DNA from 2 places in the Rhizobium sp. 11_C7_N12_5 genome. Region 2 is predicted to be linked to the other one. Evidence: predicted binding sites of a transcription regulator. Region 2 holds the regulator's gene; the other holds the start of a gene.
What was found. Region 2 encodes PhoB, which activates phosphate uptake and scavenging genes when phosphate is short. Its sites were predicted from a motif close to TGTCATNNANCTGTCAT; they were not measured.
Positions count from the first base shown of each region.

Region 1: AB8B29_RS19490 (acetoacetate decarboxylase) is a predicted target of PhoB. The motif match lies at 4,506-4,522, and genes of this name have one in related genera.

Region 1 is NZ_JBPWPY010000002.1:61,959-69,693, reverse strand. It holds gene AB8B29_RS19505 (LuxR C-terminal-related transcriptional regulator) at 1-2,312, opposite strand, end outside; gene ppk2 (polyphosphate kinase 2) at 2,585-3,499, opposite strand; gene AB8B29_RS19495 (3-hydroxybutyrate dehydrogenase) at 3,587-4,375, opposite strand; gene AB8B29_RS19490 (acetoacetate decarboxylase) at 4,583-5,329, shown strand; gene AB8B29_RS19485 (patatin-like phospholipase family protein) at 5,365-6,522, shown strand; gene AB8B29_RS19480 (metallophosphoesterase family protein) at 6,542-7,312, opposite strand; gene AB8B29_RS19475 (ArsR/SmtB family transcription factor) at 7,467-7,735, shown strand, end outside.
Region 2 is NZ_JBPWPY010000001.1:125,008-132,742, forward strand. It holds gene pstA (phosphate ABC transporter permease PstA) at 1-618, shown strand, start outside; gene pstB (phosphate ABC transporter ATP-binding protein PstB) at 633-1,448, shown strand; gene phoU (phosphate signaling complex protein PhoU) at 1,500-2,213, shown strand; gene phoB (phosphate regulon transcriptional regulator PhoB) at 2,246-2,929, shown strand; gene AB8B29_RS00655 (GcrA family cell cycle regulator) at 3,122-3,655, opposite strand; gene AB8B29_RS00660 (aspartate aminotransferase family protein) at 4,080-5,279, shown strand; gene argF (ornithine carbamoyltransferase) at 5,353-6,270, shown strand; gene AB8B29_RS00670 (Hsp33 family molecular chaperone) at 6,318-7,307, shown strand; gene apaG (Co2+/Mg2+ efflux protein ApaG) at 7,314-7,706, opposite strand.

The DNA.
Region 1 (7,735 bases), on a different contig from region 2:
TGATCGGCGAGCACACGAAGATCGGCGAGCCGCACCGCGTGCTCGAGATGGAGGAGCGTGCGGTAATCAGCAAGCGGCATCGTCAACACGAGATCGGAAAGGCGGGTCGCGGCCAGATCGGCACGGCCCTCGGCTGTGAGAAGCCCGATCTCGATGAGCTCGAGCTCAATGGCGCGCAGGGTATGCGGGCGCTGAGCCTGGCGCGTGATCAGCCGATTGAAAACGTCGCGTGCCTTCGAAGGTTCGCCGAGCGCCAGGTACGCGCGTGTCCAGAAGAGCGATGGGGTCACGCCACGCAGATGGATTGACAATGCATTGGCACGATCCGAGGCCCCAGCCTGCGCGCCGAAGCCGTTGGCCTCGGCATGGCGGATCGCCTGAGCCAGATCGCCCGACGCCAACAAAAGCAGGGCCCGCTCGCCATCGACCAAGCGGATGAGCCTATCGAAGCCACGGCGGCGTGCAACCGCGCGAACGCGATCCATGGCCGCATGGGCGGCAAGATGGTCCCCGCGCATGCGCAGGATCCGCTGTTCAGCCATGAAGCCGGCGGCAAGAAGATCAAACCAGGTGTCGTGACGTTCAAGATGCGGCAACGCCCAGCCCAGCGTTTCCGCTGCCGCTTCCGTATCGCCGCGGATGGAAAGAAGTTCGGCCTTCAGCACCTGGCCGACGGCATCGAGGTCGCTACCGGGGCCGATATTGGTCTGCGCTTCGCGGATCAGCTGGTCATAGGCCGAAATCGCGCTCGCGCAATCTCCCGAGAGAAAGGAGGCCTGACCGACATGGGTGTAGAGATGCATCGCGCCGAAATCGGCACCGCCGTCGCGAAAGGCGCGGATGGCAAGCTGACCATAGTGCAATGCGCGGTCGAGCTCGCTGCGGATCAGGAAATTGTATGAGAGCATGTTCAGCGCGAGCGCCCGATGGATAAGCTCCACGCCGTCCGGCCGCTGCAAGTCGTCCTCGAGTGCCGAAAGATCGGCCGCACTTGTCCAACGATCCATGTAGAGCGCCATGAGAATGCGCACGACACGGAGATCCTTCGCCAGCGTCTCGTCAGCGGCAACAGCACGCTCCGCTATGGCGATATAATGGTTGGCGGCGTCGAGCTGCGCCGCCTTGGCGCAGAAAATCGCAAGCCCGAGGGTCGCAAGCGGAAAGCGACCAAGATCGATCTCGGCAGCGCGCCCGCTCAGCGCCTGGAAGAGCGTCGCGCCGCCGCGTGTGGTGGCGTAGATGCGCCGCCAGCCGCCGGCAGTTTCGACGATGCGCGCCGCGAGATTGGCGTCATCCGCGAGAAGCGCGTGCTGGACCGCCCGCTCGATATCACCCTGAGCTTCGAACCAGCGCGCCGCCCGGTTCAGCGTGCGCTTGGCGTCAACACCCCTGCGGCTGGCGGTTTCCTTCAGGAACGCGTTGAAGACCGGATGATAACGCATCCAGTTGCCGGGTCCGGCAAGCAGGGTGACGGGAAGGGCGTGCTGGTTCAGCCGTTCGATGAGGCCCGCGCGCGCTCCCCCTTCCAACACCGCCTCGAGCAGACCACGATTGAAGGCAGGCAAGGCGGCGGTCTCGATCAGAAACAGACGGATGTCCTCAGGCAAATGTTCAAACACCTGCTCCGAGAGATAGGAGCCCATGTCGGCACTCCCGCCGTCGAACGAGGCCAGAATGGAATACCCTTCGTCCGCTTCCGAAACCAGCAGGCTCACCATCTGCAGCGCCACGGCCCAGCCCTCCGTCCGGCGATTGAAGGAGCCGACCTGCTCTTCGGTCAGATGGATACCCTTGCCGGCAAAGAATTCCCGCGCCTCGGAATCGGAAAAGCCGAGTTCGGCAATACCAAACTGCTTGAATTCGCCGCTGAGCCGCAACGCAGAAAGGGGAAAGCGCGGCGGGCTGCGGGTCACCAGCACCAGTTTGACGTGGCTGAGCGAGGGATCGGCGAGGATCTTCGCCATCAGCGCCTCGGTCGCATCCGTCTGAGCGAAATGATAATCGTCGAGGAAGACGATGACGGGGCCCTCGAGCTTGCGCAGGCGCGTCGCAAGAACGGAAAGAAGCGCGCTTGCCGGCAGATTGCCGGCGTCGCCGCCGTCCTCGGCCAGAAGCGGCTCCAGCGCATCGATGAGGGCAAGAAGAAAGGTGGCCTGATCCATATGCTCGGCATCAAGCGAGGCCCAGCAGAGACTGACACCTTCCTCCTTCAGCAGCTCGTACCATTGCGCCGCAAGCGAGGTCTTGCCGTAACCGGCAGGCGCCACGATGGTCGTCAGCCGACGCAGTCCGGCGCGCTGAAGCTGCCGCAACAGATCGCCGCGCTTGATGGTTTGCTGTCCGCTTGTTGGAGGAGCAAATCGGTTCTGTCCACTCATGGGGCGCGATGATGCGGACTTGGCAGGCTCTTGGCAAGTCAAGCTAAACCTCGTCTCTTAGTTGTCCCCTGTGGGGCAAATCTGGAAACGATTTCAGTCATTGCGCATGCTTCGAGGAAGACGACCGACAGAGATCGGTCTCGCTTACCACACAGCGGGCTTCGATGGCGGACCCGCCGAAACGGGACCGTCATCGCTTCATCGTATCAATAGATCTCCGGCACGTACATTTCCAGCGGCACCGGCGTGCGATGATAGTCGGCATTGCGCATGCGCTCGGGCAGGATGATTTCCGGCTTCGGCACATTTTCATAGGGGATCTGGGTGAGGAGATGCGCGATGCAGTTGAGGCGCGCCTTCTTCTTGTCGACGGCGTGCACGACCCACCACGGCGCTTCCGGAATGTGAGTACGTTCCAGCATCTCTTCCTTGGCCTTGGTATATTCCTCCCAGTGCACGCGGCTCTGGAGGTCCATCGGCGACAGTTTCCATTGTTTCAGCGGATCCTGAATGCGCATGCCGAAACGGAATTCCTGCTCCTCGTCGGTGATCGAGAACCAGTATTTGATGAGGATGATGCCAGAGCGCACCAGCATGCGCTCGAAATCGGGAACAGAGCGGAAAAATTCTTCGAGCTCCTCCGATGTGCAGAAACCCATGACGCGCTCGACGCCGGCGCGGTTATACCAGCTGCGGTCGAACAGCACCATTTCGCCGGCGGTCGGCAGATGGGCCGTGTAGCGCTGGAAATACCATTGATGACGCTCGCGCTCCGACGGCGCCGGCAGCGCGACCACGCGGCAGACGCGCGGATTGAGGCGCTGCGTGACCCGCTTGATGGCGCCGCCCTTGCCGGCGGAATCGCGGCCCTCGAACAGCACGACAACCTTCAGCTTCTTGTATTGCACCCAGTCCTGCAGGCGCACGAGTTCGTGCTGGAGGCGAAAGAGCTCGCGGAAATAGATCCTGCGGTCGAGCGAGGGGCCGGTCTCGTCACCCATCCCCTCGGCAACCAGCTCGTCCAGGCGATCTTCCTCGAGCTGCATCTCCAGTTCTTCGTCGAAGCTATCGACAATCTCGTCCTTGATGCGGTTGAGCCGATCCTGGGTCTCTTCGGTCATTGCGCGCTTCCTGCTCTGTTTTCCTATTGATGTTGAAATATTCGACCGGAAGGAGCCAGCGCGCTCGCGCTCACTCAAGTCGCGGTATTACTCGGCAGTCCAGCCGCCATCGACGGAAAGCGTCGTGCCGGTGATCTGCTTGGCGGCGTCGCTGCACAGAAATACGGCGACAGCGGCAATTTCATCCACGGTGACGAATTCCTTCGTCGGTTGGGCGGCGAGCAGCACGTCGTGCTTGACCTGCTCTTCCGTCATGTTGCGTGCCTTCATCGTCTCTGGGATCTGCTTTTCGACCAGCGGCGTCCAGACGTAACCCGGCGCGATCGCATTGACGGTGACGCCATCCTGCGCAGCTTCCAAGGCGATCGTCTTGGTCAGGCCGGTGATCCCGTGCTTGGCCGAGACATAGGCCGACTTGAAAGGCGAGGCGACCAGCGCATGCGCCGAGGACGTGTTGATGATGCGGCCCCACTTGCGGGCCTTCATGCCGGGAATGGCGGCCTTGATCGCATAGAAGGCGGCCAGAAGATTGATGCGGATGATCGCTTCCCATTTGTCATCCGGGAATTCCTCGATCGGGGCGACAAACTGGACGCCGGCATTGTTGACGAGAACATCGAGGCTGCCAAAGGCTTCCTCGGCATCGCGCACCATTGAGGTCACTTCCTCGCCGTTCATCATGTTGGCGCCGGAATAGCGGCACTTCACGCCGAAATCGGCTTCGATCGCTGCGCGTTCCCTCTCGATCGCGTCGGCATCGCCGAGACCGTTGATCGTAACGTTCGCACCTTCGGCGGCAAAGGCGCGCGCAATCGCAAGCCCGATGCCGCTCGTCGAACCAGTGACCAGCGCATTCTTCGAAGTCAACGAACCCATAATGCAACTCCCGCAATCTCTATGACATGGTTGAGTAAATGGAAAACGCCGAGATGAGCGCACACTGCCAGTGTCATATGTCGCTTTGATAACAGATCCGACGGCCAGTCGGCGGCAACTATCCGGCAACTGACATTTCACTGTCATGCAACCATGCAAGTTTTCGCCGCTGCGCCCGGCGGTTTTCTCCAACTGTGGAAAAATGCGATGAAGGTCGAAGACATTCTGAAGCATGCCTATGCGATGCCGCTGACCAATCCTTCCTATCCTCCCGGACCCTATCGGTTTTTCAATCGCGAATACATCATCATAACCTATCGCACCACTCGCGAGGCACTGCAGGCCGTGGTGCCGGAGCCGCTCGAAATCGACGAGCCGCTGGTGAAATACGAATTCATCCGCATGCCCGACTCCACCGGCTTCGGCGACTATACGGAGACCGGGCAGGTCATCCCGGTCAGATATCGGGGCCAGGCTGGCGGCTACGTCCATTCCATGTATCTGGACGACGATGCGCCGATCACCGGCGGCCGCGAGATCTGGGGCTTCCCGAAGAAACTCGCCAATCCAAAGATCGTCAACGAAGGCGAGGTCATCGTCGGCACGCTGCATTACGGCAGCGTGCTGTGCGCGACGGGAACGATGGGCTACAAGCACAAGCCGGTAGAGCAGGCACCGTTGCTTGCCGCTCTGTCCGAGCCCAATTTCCTGATCAAGATCGTGCCGCATGTCGACGCCACGCCGCGCATCTGCGAGCTCGTGCGCTACTACCTGACCGATATCACCATCAAGGAAGCCTGGACTTCGCCCGCCGCCCTCGATCTCAGGCCGCATGTGATGGCGGACGTGGCACGGCTGCCGGTTCTGGAAGTGGTCTCGGCCGTCCATTTCACCGCGGATCTGACGCTCGGGCTCGGCGAAGTCGTTCACGACTATCTCGCCGAGCGCAGGTAACAGAGCCTTATCTTTCCCTTTGCTGGAGATGCACCGTGCTCGAACGAAACGCCAAAGCCGCAGTGCCGACAATCCCGGAAATTGCCGCGCAATATGATCGTGTCGCCCTGGTATTTCAGGGCGGCGGCGCGCTCGGTGCCTATCAGGCTGGCGTCTATCAGGCTCTGGCGGAGGCGGGATGCGAGCCAACATGGCTTTCCGGCGTGTCCATCGGCGCCGTCAACGCGGCCATCATCGCCGGCAACGAGCCGCGCCACCGCCTGCAGCGCCTCGAACAGTTCTGGCAGATCATTTCCGGCCGCAAGATCTGGGCCTACACGCCGGAAGGCGACGTCTTCCGCGACATCCGCAACCGCACCAGCTCATGGATGACCATGACGATGGGGCAGCCCGGCTTCTTCAAGCCGCGCTTCCCCAATCCATGGCTCGAACTGCCGGGCGCAGAGGGCGCTACCAGCTTCTATGATTCCGCCGACCTGAAGAAAACGCTGGAGATGCTGATCGATTTCGACGTGCTGAACGACGGCAAGAAGCGCTTCAGCGTCGGCGCGGTCAATGTCAGGACGGGCAACTTCGTCTATTTCGACACCGACAATCTGCGCATCGAACCGGAACACATCATGGCGAGCGGCGCGCTGCCGCCCGCCTTGCCGGCCGTCCGCATAGAAGGTGAATATTATTGGGACGGCGGCATCGTCTCCAATACTCCGCTGCAATATCTGCTCGACCAGGACGAGGATCGCAGCTCGCTGGTATTCCAGGTCGATCTGTTCAGCGCCCGCGGCGTGTTGCCGCGCAGCATGCCGGACGTGCTGTCGCGCCACAAGGACATCATGTATTCAAGCCGCACCCGGCAGAACACCGACAATTTCAAGCGTATCCACGGGCTGAAGATGAAGCTGCTCGGCGCTCTGAAGCGCGTCCCGAAGGACCAGCTGACCCCGGAAGAGGAAGAGTTGATCATCGACTATTCCGATGCCGGCGTCGTCAACATCGTCCACCTGATCTATCAGCACAAGAACTACGAGGGCCACGCCAAGGACTATGAATTCTCCGGCACCTCGATGCGCGAACATTGGGACATGGGCCTCGAGGACACCAAGCGCACACTGCGCCATACCGAATGGCTGCTGCCGCCCCTCGGCGACGACGCCGTTGCGATCCACGACCTGCATCGCGAAGACCCAGTCTGAGACGGCACCGTTTTGGTGCCTATGCGCTCGTGAGCATCACGACTTCCGTTCTGATCCGGGCGTCATCGATTTCCACGATCCGATAGCCGAACGCGTCGGTATCCACCCGAAGCGGGTCGGAATGCCTAATGATTTGGTAGGAAACAGCCGGCGTGGCGAACTGGCTGATATTCGCTTGGCGGACCTCGTCTATCATGTGGTAATGACCGCAAAATACCGATAGCTCGCAATCGGTGCGGGAAAGAAGCAGCGTCTTAACCTCATCCCGGTCACGCAAGGCGACGCCAGCCTGCTCCAGGGGCGTATCGATCGCAAGGACCGGATGATGCACAAAGAGCGCTGCCTTGCTTACGCCATCGAGTTCACGGGCAAGCCAGGCGCGCTGATCGTCGCCCAGCACGTTATCGGACGAATCAAGAAAGATGCGTTTCAGATGTCCGTTATTGTGTGAAAAGCACATCTTTCCTTCGACGGCACCATCGTCCATGCGACAATGTTGCACGACGTTGGGATAGGTATCGTGGTTGCCGAGGATGATGGACACTTTGAAATCATAGCCGCCCAGAATCTCGAAAAAACCCCCAACCGATTCCTGCGTCCCGATATCGCCACCAAATACGACATCAGAGATGCCCTTGCCGGCGATATCGTCGAGAACTAGCCGAAGATGGTCCTCATGCTCTCGAGGCTCGTCGAGATAGCGCATTTTGGTGCCGGCCATTTCGGCTCCCATCGTCAGTTTCTGGCCGAGGTGAGCGTCGGTTAAGTGAGCGATAACAGTTCTGGTCATTGCCGGACCTCAATTCGAGAAGATGCTGTGGTGTTCAGAGTCGTGATCTAACACCGCAACCTATGATGCCGACCCAACTCGATGCTTCGACCCGTGTCGAAGCGTGCGAACATCTTTCCTGCTAAGATGGCAGCTGACCTCAGGAGCCATGATGATGAACCAACAGCCGAATATTGCCGCCGCAGCCTTTCTGATTGCTGATTCCGCTCGCGCCGTCATGCTCACCGCATTGCTCGACGGACGCGCGCGGCCGGCTGGTGAGCTCGCCTATTGCGCCGGCGTGACCGCGCAGACGGCCAGCTCGCATCTGAGCAAACTGCTGGCGGGCGGCATGCTAACGGTCGAAACGGAAGGGCGTCACCGTTACTATCGCCTGGCCGGCTCTCATGTGGCCCTTGTTCTCGAAAACCTCGCCTCCATAGG
Region 2 (7,735 bases):
GCCTTGCCCGTCGGTGTCGCCGCTTCGATCTATCTGGAGGAATTCGCGCCAAAAAACCGGCTGACGGATCTGATCGAGGTCAACATCAACAATCTCGCGGCGGTGCCCTCCATCGTCTACGGCCTGCTCGGCCTTTCGGTGTTCATCAACATGATGGGGCTGCCGCGCTCTGCCTCGCTGGTCGGCGGGCTGGTGCTCAGCCTGATGACGCTGCCGATGATCATTATTGCCACGCGCTCGGCACTGCGGGCGGTACCGCCATCGATCCGCAGCGCGGCACTCGGCCTTGGCGCGTCGCGCATGCAGATGGTCTTCCATCATGTGCTCCCGCTCGCCATGCCGGGCATCCTCACGGGCACCATCCTCGGGCTGGCGCATGCGCTCGGCGAGACGGCGCCGCTGCTTCTGATCGGCATGGTCGCCTTCGTCGCCAACTATCCGGCCTCGCCGCTCGATCCTTCGACGGCGCTGCCGGTGCAGATCTACATGTGGGCGAGCGAAGCGGAGCGGGCCTTCGTCGAGAGGACCTCCGGAGCGATTATCGTGCTGCTCTTCTTCCTCGTTGCGATGAATATCGGCGCGATCCTGCTGCGGCGCCGCTTCGAACGGCGCTGGTAGGGGAGGGCGACCAAATGAACATGATGACGGAAGCCGCGGGCGAAAGAGCATTAGCCAAGAAGATGATGACGATCCCCTACAAGATGATCGGCCAGGACGTCTCGGTCTTTTACGGCGACAAGCGCGCGCTCTTCGATGTCAACCTGAACATTCGCGCCAATACGGTCACGGCACTGATCGGTCCTTCCGGCTGCGGCAAGTCCACTTTCCTGCGTTGCCTCAACCGAATGAACGACACGATCGAGACCTGCCGCATCACCGGCAAGATCACGCTCGACGATCAGGATGTTTATGACAACAGCATCGATGTCGTGGAGCTGCGCGCGCGTGTCGGCATGGTCTTCCAGAAGCCCAACCCGTTTCCGAAGTCGATCTACGAGAACGTCGCCTACGGACCACGCATCCATGGCCTGCACAGCTCGAAAGCCGATCTCGAGCATATCGTCGAGACCAGCCTGCAGAAAGCCGGTCTCTGGGGCGAGGTCAAGGATCGGCTCTATGATGCCGGCACGAGCCTGTCCGGCGGCCAACAGCAGCGTCTGTGCATCGCTCGCGCGGTCGCAGTCAGTCCAGAGGTCATCCTGATGGACGAGCCATGTTCGGCGCTCGACCCCATCGCAACCGCAAAGGTCGAGGATCTGATCCATGAGCTGCGGGAAAACTTCACCATCGTCATCGTGACGCATTCCATGCAGCAGGCAGCCCGCGTTTCGCAACGCACCGCAATGTTTCATCTCGGCCATCTGGTTGAGGAGAACGATACCGATAAAATGTTCACCAATCCCGACGATTTCCGCACGCAGGATTACATCATGGGCCGTTTTGGTTGATGATGCCGTGCGCGCGGCTCCTTTCACACAGTTCACCTTGAGGATAGAAAAATGGTCTCCACTCACATTCTCTCTGCCTATGACGAAGACCTGAAGTTCCTGACGCGCCGCATTGCGGAAATGGGCGGTCTGGCCGAGCAAATGGTCAGCGACAGCGTTCGCGCACTGGTCCAAAGCGATACCAGTCTTGCGCAGAAGGTCATTTCCGACGACGTCATTCTCGATCATGCGGAACGGGAAGTCGGCGACAAGGCGATCGTCACCATCGCCCGCCGGCAGCCGATGGCCGCCGACCTGCGCGAGATCATGGGCTCGATCCGCATCGCTTCCGATCTGGAGCGTGTCGGCGACCTCGGCAAGAACACCGCCAAGCGCGTCATCGCCGTGCAGGGCACAGGCGTTCCGCGGCGGCTTGCCCGCGGCATCGAGCATCTCTCCGAACTGGCGCTCAGCCAGCTCAAGGAAGTGCTTGACGTCTATGCCACCCGTTCGCCGGACAAGGCTGTGTCGATCCGAGAGCGCGACGAGGAAATCGACGCGATGTACACCTCGCTCTTCCGCGAGATGCTGACCTACATGATGGAAGATCCGCGCAATATCACCACCTGCACGCATCTTCTCTTCTGCGCCAAGAACATCGAGCGCATCGGCGACCATGCCACCAACATCGCCGAGACGATCTATTACATGGCGACCGGCGCCCAGCCAGAAGGCGAGCGCCCGAAGGATGATACCGCCAACACCGTTGGCGCGGTGACGGAATAATCTGGAAGCGAAGAAAAGGAGACCAGAGGCGCATGGTTCCGAGAGTTGCTGTTGTAGAAGACGAGGAAGCGCTCAGCGTTCTGCTGCGCTACAATCTCGAGGCTGAGGGCTTCGAGGTCGATACGATCCTCAGAGGCGATGAAGCCGAATTGCGTCTCCAGGAGCGCATCCCCGATCTTCTGATCCTTGACTGGATGCTCCCCGGTGTATCCGGCATCGAGCTCTGCCGCCGGCTGCGTATGCGGCCGGAGACGGAGCGCCTGCCGATCATCATGCTGACGGCCCGCGGCGAGGAAAGCGAGCGCGTGCGCGGTCTTTCCACCGGCGCGGACGATTACGTCGTCAAGCCGTTCTCGACGCCGGAGCTGATGGCCCGCGTCAAGGCGATGCTGCGGCGCGCCCGCCCGGAGGTTCTCTCCACGGTACTGCGTTGCGGCGATATCGAGCTGGATCGCGAGACCCATCGCGTTCACCGCAAGAGCCGCGAAGTGCGGCTGGGACCGACGGAATTCCGCCTGCTGGAGTTCCTGATGTCCTCGCCGGGCCGGGTCTTCTCGCGTTCGCAGCTGCTCGACGGCGTATGGGGACACGATATCTATGTCGACGAACGTACCGTCGACGTGCATGTCGGCCGCCTGCGCAAGGCGCTCAATTTCTCCAATATGCAGGATGTCATCCGCACCGTTCGCGGTGCGGGTTACTCCATGGAAGCTTGAGCGGGTACGCCCGTTCAGGCATCGACATAGCGGCGGAAACAGAAAACGGGCCTTTCGGCCCGTTTCGTTTATCTTATTCTGGAGCGGTTACGCGTTTCACCGACTCGCGTGACCGCTCTATACTATTGTTTTTACGCAATTCCGGACGGAAAACCGCTACGCACTTTTCCTGGAATTGCTCTATGGGGCATCTCAGCCGCGCGGTTGAGCTGGCCGACGCCGTTCATGCACCGGCTGGTAGGCCAGGCGCTGATGGTAGCCGCAATAGGGCGATGCATCCGGGCTCTCGTTGCCGCAGAAGTGGAAATCGTCCTTCAGCGGGTCGCCGACTGGCCATTTGCAGGTGCGTTCCGTCAGCTCGGTCAGGACGAGGCGCCGAGAGATCGGAACGACGACGTTGGCAGCCGGACGATATTGGATCTCGTTGACCGCATCGACCTCAATCTCTTCCTTGAGCATGGTCGCGCCCTGCTGGCGGGTAACCGTGCGGGTTGCGACGCGCGATGTATAATTCGATGCGCGGGGCGCCGAGGCGCCGCGCTTCGGCGTTCGGGCAGCGGTCGCCGTGCCGCCCGCCTTCGCTCGGCCCGGCAGGCTCAAGCGGTGCACCTTGCCGATGACGGCGTTACGGCTGACACCGCCCAGCTGCGCCGCGATCTGGCTGGCGCTCAACCCTTCGGACCATAGCTTTTTAAGCTTCTCGACGCGTTCGTCTGTCCAATTCATGCCCTGTCTCCGCTGTCGCGTTTCCGATGGCAGAATCCTTCACCATTGCCCCGCATAGGATCGAGGCGCGAAACGCTCTAAAATTGTGGTGACTAGTTCCGCCGCATGCAGTCTAGCAATTGGTTTTTAACCTAGTGTGAGGCTGACTCCGTGACAAGAGTCGCGGGAATCTTGAGGAATCGATTTCGAGGTTTTCCCCAACTTGCTGTCCTGGCGTGGCATTTATGCAATATGATCCGGCCAACGCATCCCGTTCGGCCTCGGCCGCTCTCTCGCACCTGCTAAATCGCCAGTTTTGTTGACATCGCGGTGCAAAACATCAATAGTGCCCACGCCGCCGCAAGGCGGCATTTTTAATTTTTTCGGACCCGTTTCATGGAAAGGAAGCGATTGGTCCTTAGGGTTGTGATCGAGGAGATACGCCATGGCCGAGACAGCGGCGCTTTATGACACCTATATGCGCGCTCCGCTGCGGTTCGAGCGAGGCGAGGGCGTCTGGTTGATCACGGAAAATGGCGAACGCTACCTCGATTTCGCGGCCGGTGTGGCAGTCAATTCGCTCGGTCATGCGCATCCCCATCTCGTGGCCGAGCTGAAGGCGCAGGCTGACAAGGTATGGCACCTGTCCAACCTCTACGAAGTGCCCGGTCAGGAGAAGCTGTCGAAGCGGCTGACGGAAGCCACATTCGCTGACAAGGTGTTCTTTACCAATTCGGGCGCCGAAGCGCTGGAATGCGCCATCAAGACGGCGCGGCGCTATCAGTTTGCCAACGGGCATCCCGAGAAGTTCCATATCATCACCTTCGAAGGTGCCTTCCACGGTCGTACCATCGCGACGATCGCTGCCGGTGGCCAGGAAAAGTATATCGAAGGCTTCGGCCCGAAGGCCCCCGGCTTCGACCAGGTGGCTTTCGGCGATCTTGATGCGGTTCGTGCCGCAATCACTGATGCGACGGCTGCGATCCTGATCGAGCCGGTGCAGGGCGAGGGCGGTATCCGCCCGGCGACCAACGAATTCCTGCGCGGTCTCCGCGATATCTGCGACGAGCACGGTCTGCTCCTGGTGCTCGATGAAGTACAGTGCGGCGTCGGCCGCACGGGCAAGCTTTTCGCCCATGAATGGGCCGGCATCAAGCCCGATATCATGGCGGTGGCCAAGGGTATCGGCGGTGGTTTCCCGCTCGGCGCATGCCTTGCAACGGCAGAGGCAGCCTCCGGCATGAAGGCCGGCACGCACGGGTCGACCTATGGCGGCAATCCGCTTGCCATGGCGGTCGGCAATGCGGTGCTCGATATCGTGCTGGCCGATGGCTTCCTGGAGCATGTGCGTGATATGGCGCTGGTCTTCCGCCAGGGCCTTGCCTCGCTCAAGGATCGCTTCCCGGATATCATCGAGGACATCCGCGGCGAAGGTCTCATGCTCGGCATCAAGGCAGCCATCCCGCAAGCGGATCTGCTGCAGGCGATCCGCGCCGAGCATCTGCTGGGTGTTCCGGCCGGCAACAATGTCGTTCGCCTGCTGCCGCCGCTGGTCGTGACCGCCGAGGAAGCGCGCGAAGGTCTTGCTCGCATCGAGCGTGCGGCCGAGCGTGTACGCGCCGCCCGCGTCAAGAAATCGGCCTAAGTTCGACGCCCGCAGTCGGGGCGTTCTTGCCCTATGCGGGCGTTATTGTTTTTTCTGGAGTACAGGTGAGGACATGGCTTCTCCGAAACACTTTCTCGATCTCTCGGCTGTAGCGGCCGCCGATCTGCGCCACATCATCGATGACGCGATCGTGCGAAAAAGGGCGTTGAAGGCGGGTACCGCCGATAAGCCGCTTGCCGGCAAGATGCTGGCGATGATCTTCGAGAAGCCTTCCACCCGGACCCGCGTCTCCTTCGACGTCGGCATGCGCCAGCTCGGTGGCGAGACACTTTTCCTGTCCGGAACCGAAATGCAGCTCGGCCGCGCCGAGACGATCGGCGATACGGCGAAGGTGCTGTCGCGCTATGTCGATGCGATCATGATCCGCACGACCGATCATTCGCGCCTGTTGGAACTGGCGGAGCATGCGACCGTTCCGGTCATCAACGCGCTGACCGACGATACGCATCCCTGCCAGATCATGGCCGACATCATGACCTTCGAGGAGCATCGCGGCCCGGTCAAGGGCAAGACTATTGCCTGGACGGGCGACGGCAACAACGTGCTGCATTCGTTGATCGAAGGCGCTGCGCGGTTCGGCTATCGCATGAACATGGCGGTACCTCTTGGTTCCGAGCCCAAGGATCACTATTTGAACTGGGCCCGCAACCAGGGCGCCGAAATCATGCTCTCGCATGATGCCGACCGTGCGGTCGCCGGTGTCGATTGCGTGGTAACCGATACCTGGGTTTCCATGAATCAGGAACACCGGGCCCGCGGTCACAACGTCTTCCAGCCCTATCAGGTCAACGCGGCTTTGATGGCACAGGCCGGCAAGGACGCGTTGTTCATGCATTGCCTGCCCGCCCATCGCGGGGAGGAAGTGACTGATGAAGTGATCGATGGTCCGCAATCCGTTGTTTTCGATGAGGCGGAAAACCGCCTGCATGCGCAAAAGTCGATTCTTGCTTGGTGCCTGGGCGCAATCTGAGGATATGAAACCGCGTCTGAGGGCGCGGGCGCAGTAGGAGTAGAGCAATGGCCGAAAATGCAGCCTCGCTGGGTCAGTTTGATTTTGCCGGTGACGATCACGTGGTTCCCTTCCAGGTGGAAGGGCTCGATGTGCGCGGTCGTGCCGTGCAGCTTGGTTCGTTGCTGGACGCAATTCTTGCCCGGCACAACTATCCGACCCCGGTCGCCCGGCTTTTGGCCGAGGCCATCGTCCTGACCGTCCTGCTCGGAACCTCGCTGAAGTTCGAGGGCAAGTTCACCGTGCAGACCAAGAGCGACGGTCCCGTCGACCTCCTGGTTGCCGATTTCTCGACGCCGGAAAATGTCCGCGCCTACGCTCGTTTCGATGAAGAGGCTCTGGCAAAGGCGATCGCCGCCGGTGAAACCGAGCCGGAACAGCTGCTCGGCAAGGGCGTGCTCGCCTTCACTATCGATCAGGGTCGCTACAGCCAACCCTATCAAGGCATCGTCGCTCTCGACGGCGCCTCGCTCGAGGAGATTGCCGGCACTTATTTCCGCCAGTCGGAGCAGATACCGACTCGGGTTCGCCTGGGCGCCGCAGAACTTTTCGATCGTGACGAGAACGGCAAGCCGCGGCATCGCTGGCGGGCGGGCGGCCTGATCGCGCAGTTCCTGCCGGAAGCGCCGGAGCGCATGCGCCAGCCGGATCTCCATGGCGGCGATGGCGATAGCGGCATGCGTGATCATGTCGAGGACGATGCCTGGGCGGAAGCACGCAGCCTGGTGGAGACCATCGATGCGGATGAATTGACGGATCCGCTTGTCGGCACCGAGCGCCTGCTGTTCCGCCTCTTTCATGAGCGCGGCGTGCGCGTCTACGAACCCAAGGCGGTTTTCGACCGCTGTTCCTGTTCGCGCGACAAGCTGAAGGGCGTGTTGCAGGGGTTCTCGGCCGAGGAGATCGAGGCCAGCCAGGAGAACGGCGAAATCGCCGTCACCTGCGAATTCTGCTCGACCACGTACCGCTTCGAGGCAGCCGAGATAAATGTGACCTGATCGGGCTCAGTTCAGCGTGCGCATCAGGTTGGGCGTATCGAGGGAGAAGGCGGGGATCTTGACATGGAAAAGTTCCCCGTCATCCGTCTCCATCTGGTAGTGGCCGAACATCATTCCCGAGGGTGTGTCCAGCGGGCATCCTGAGGAATATTCATAGGTGTCGCCAGGCCGCAGATGCGGCTGTTCGCCGACGACGCCGGGGCCGGTCACTTCGTCGACTATTCCGTTCATGTCGGTGATATGCCAATAGCGCGTCACCAGCCGAACGGAAACTTTCGAGTGGTTGGAGATGACGATGCGATACCCCCAGACATAGCGATCGTCATCCGGATCGGATTGCTCCTCCAGATAAAACGGCTCCACGACCACTTCTATGTCGCGTGTTAGGGCGCGATACATGCCTGATACCTTACCACTGCGCTGGAGCA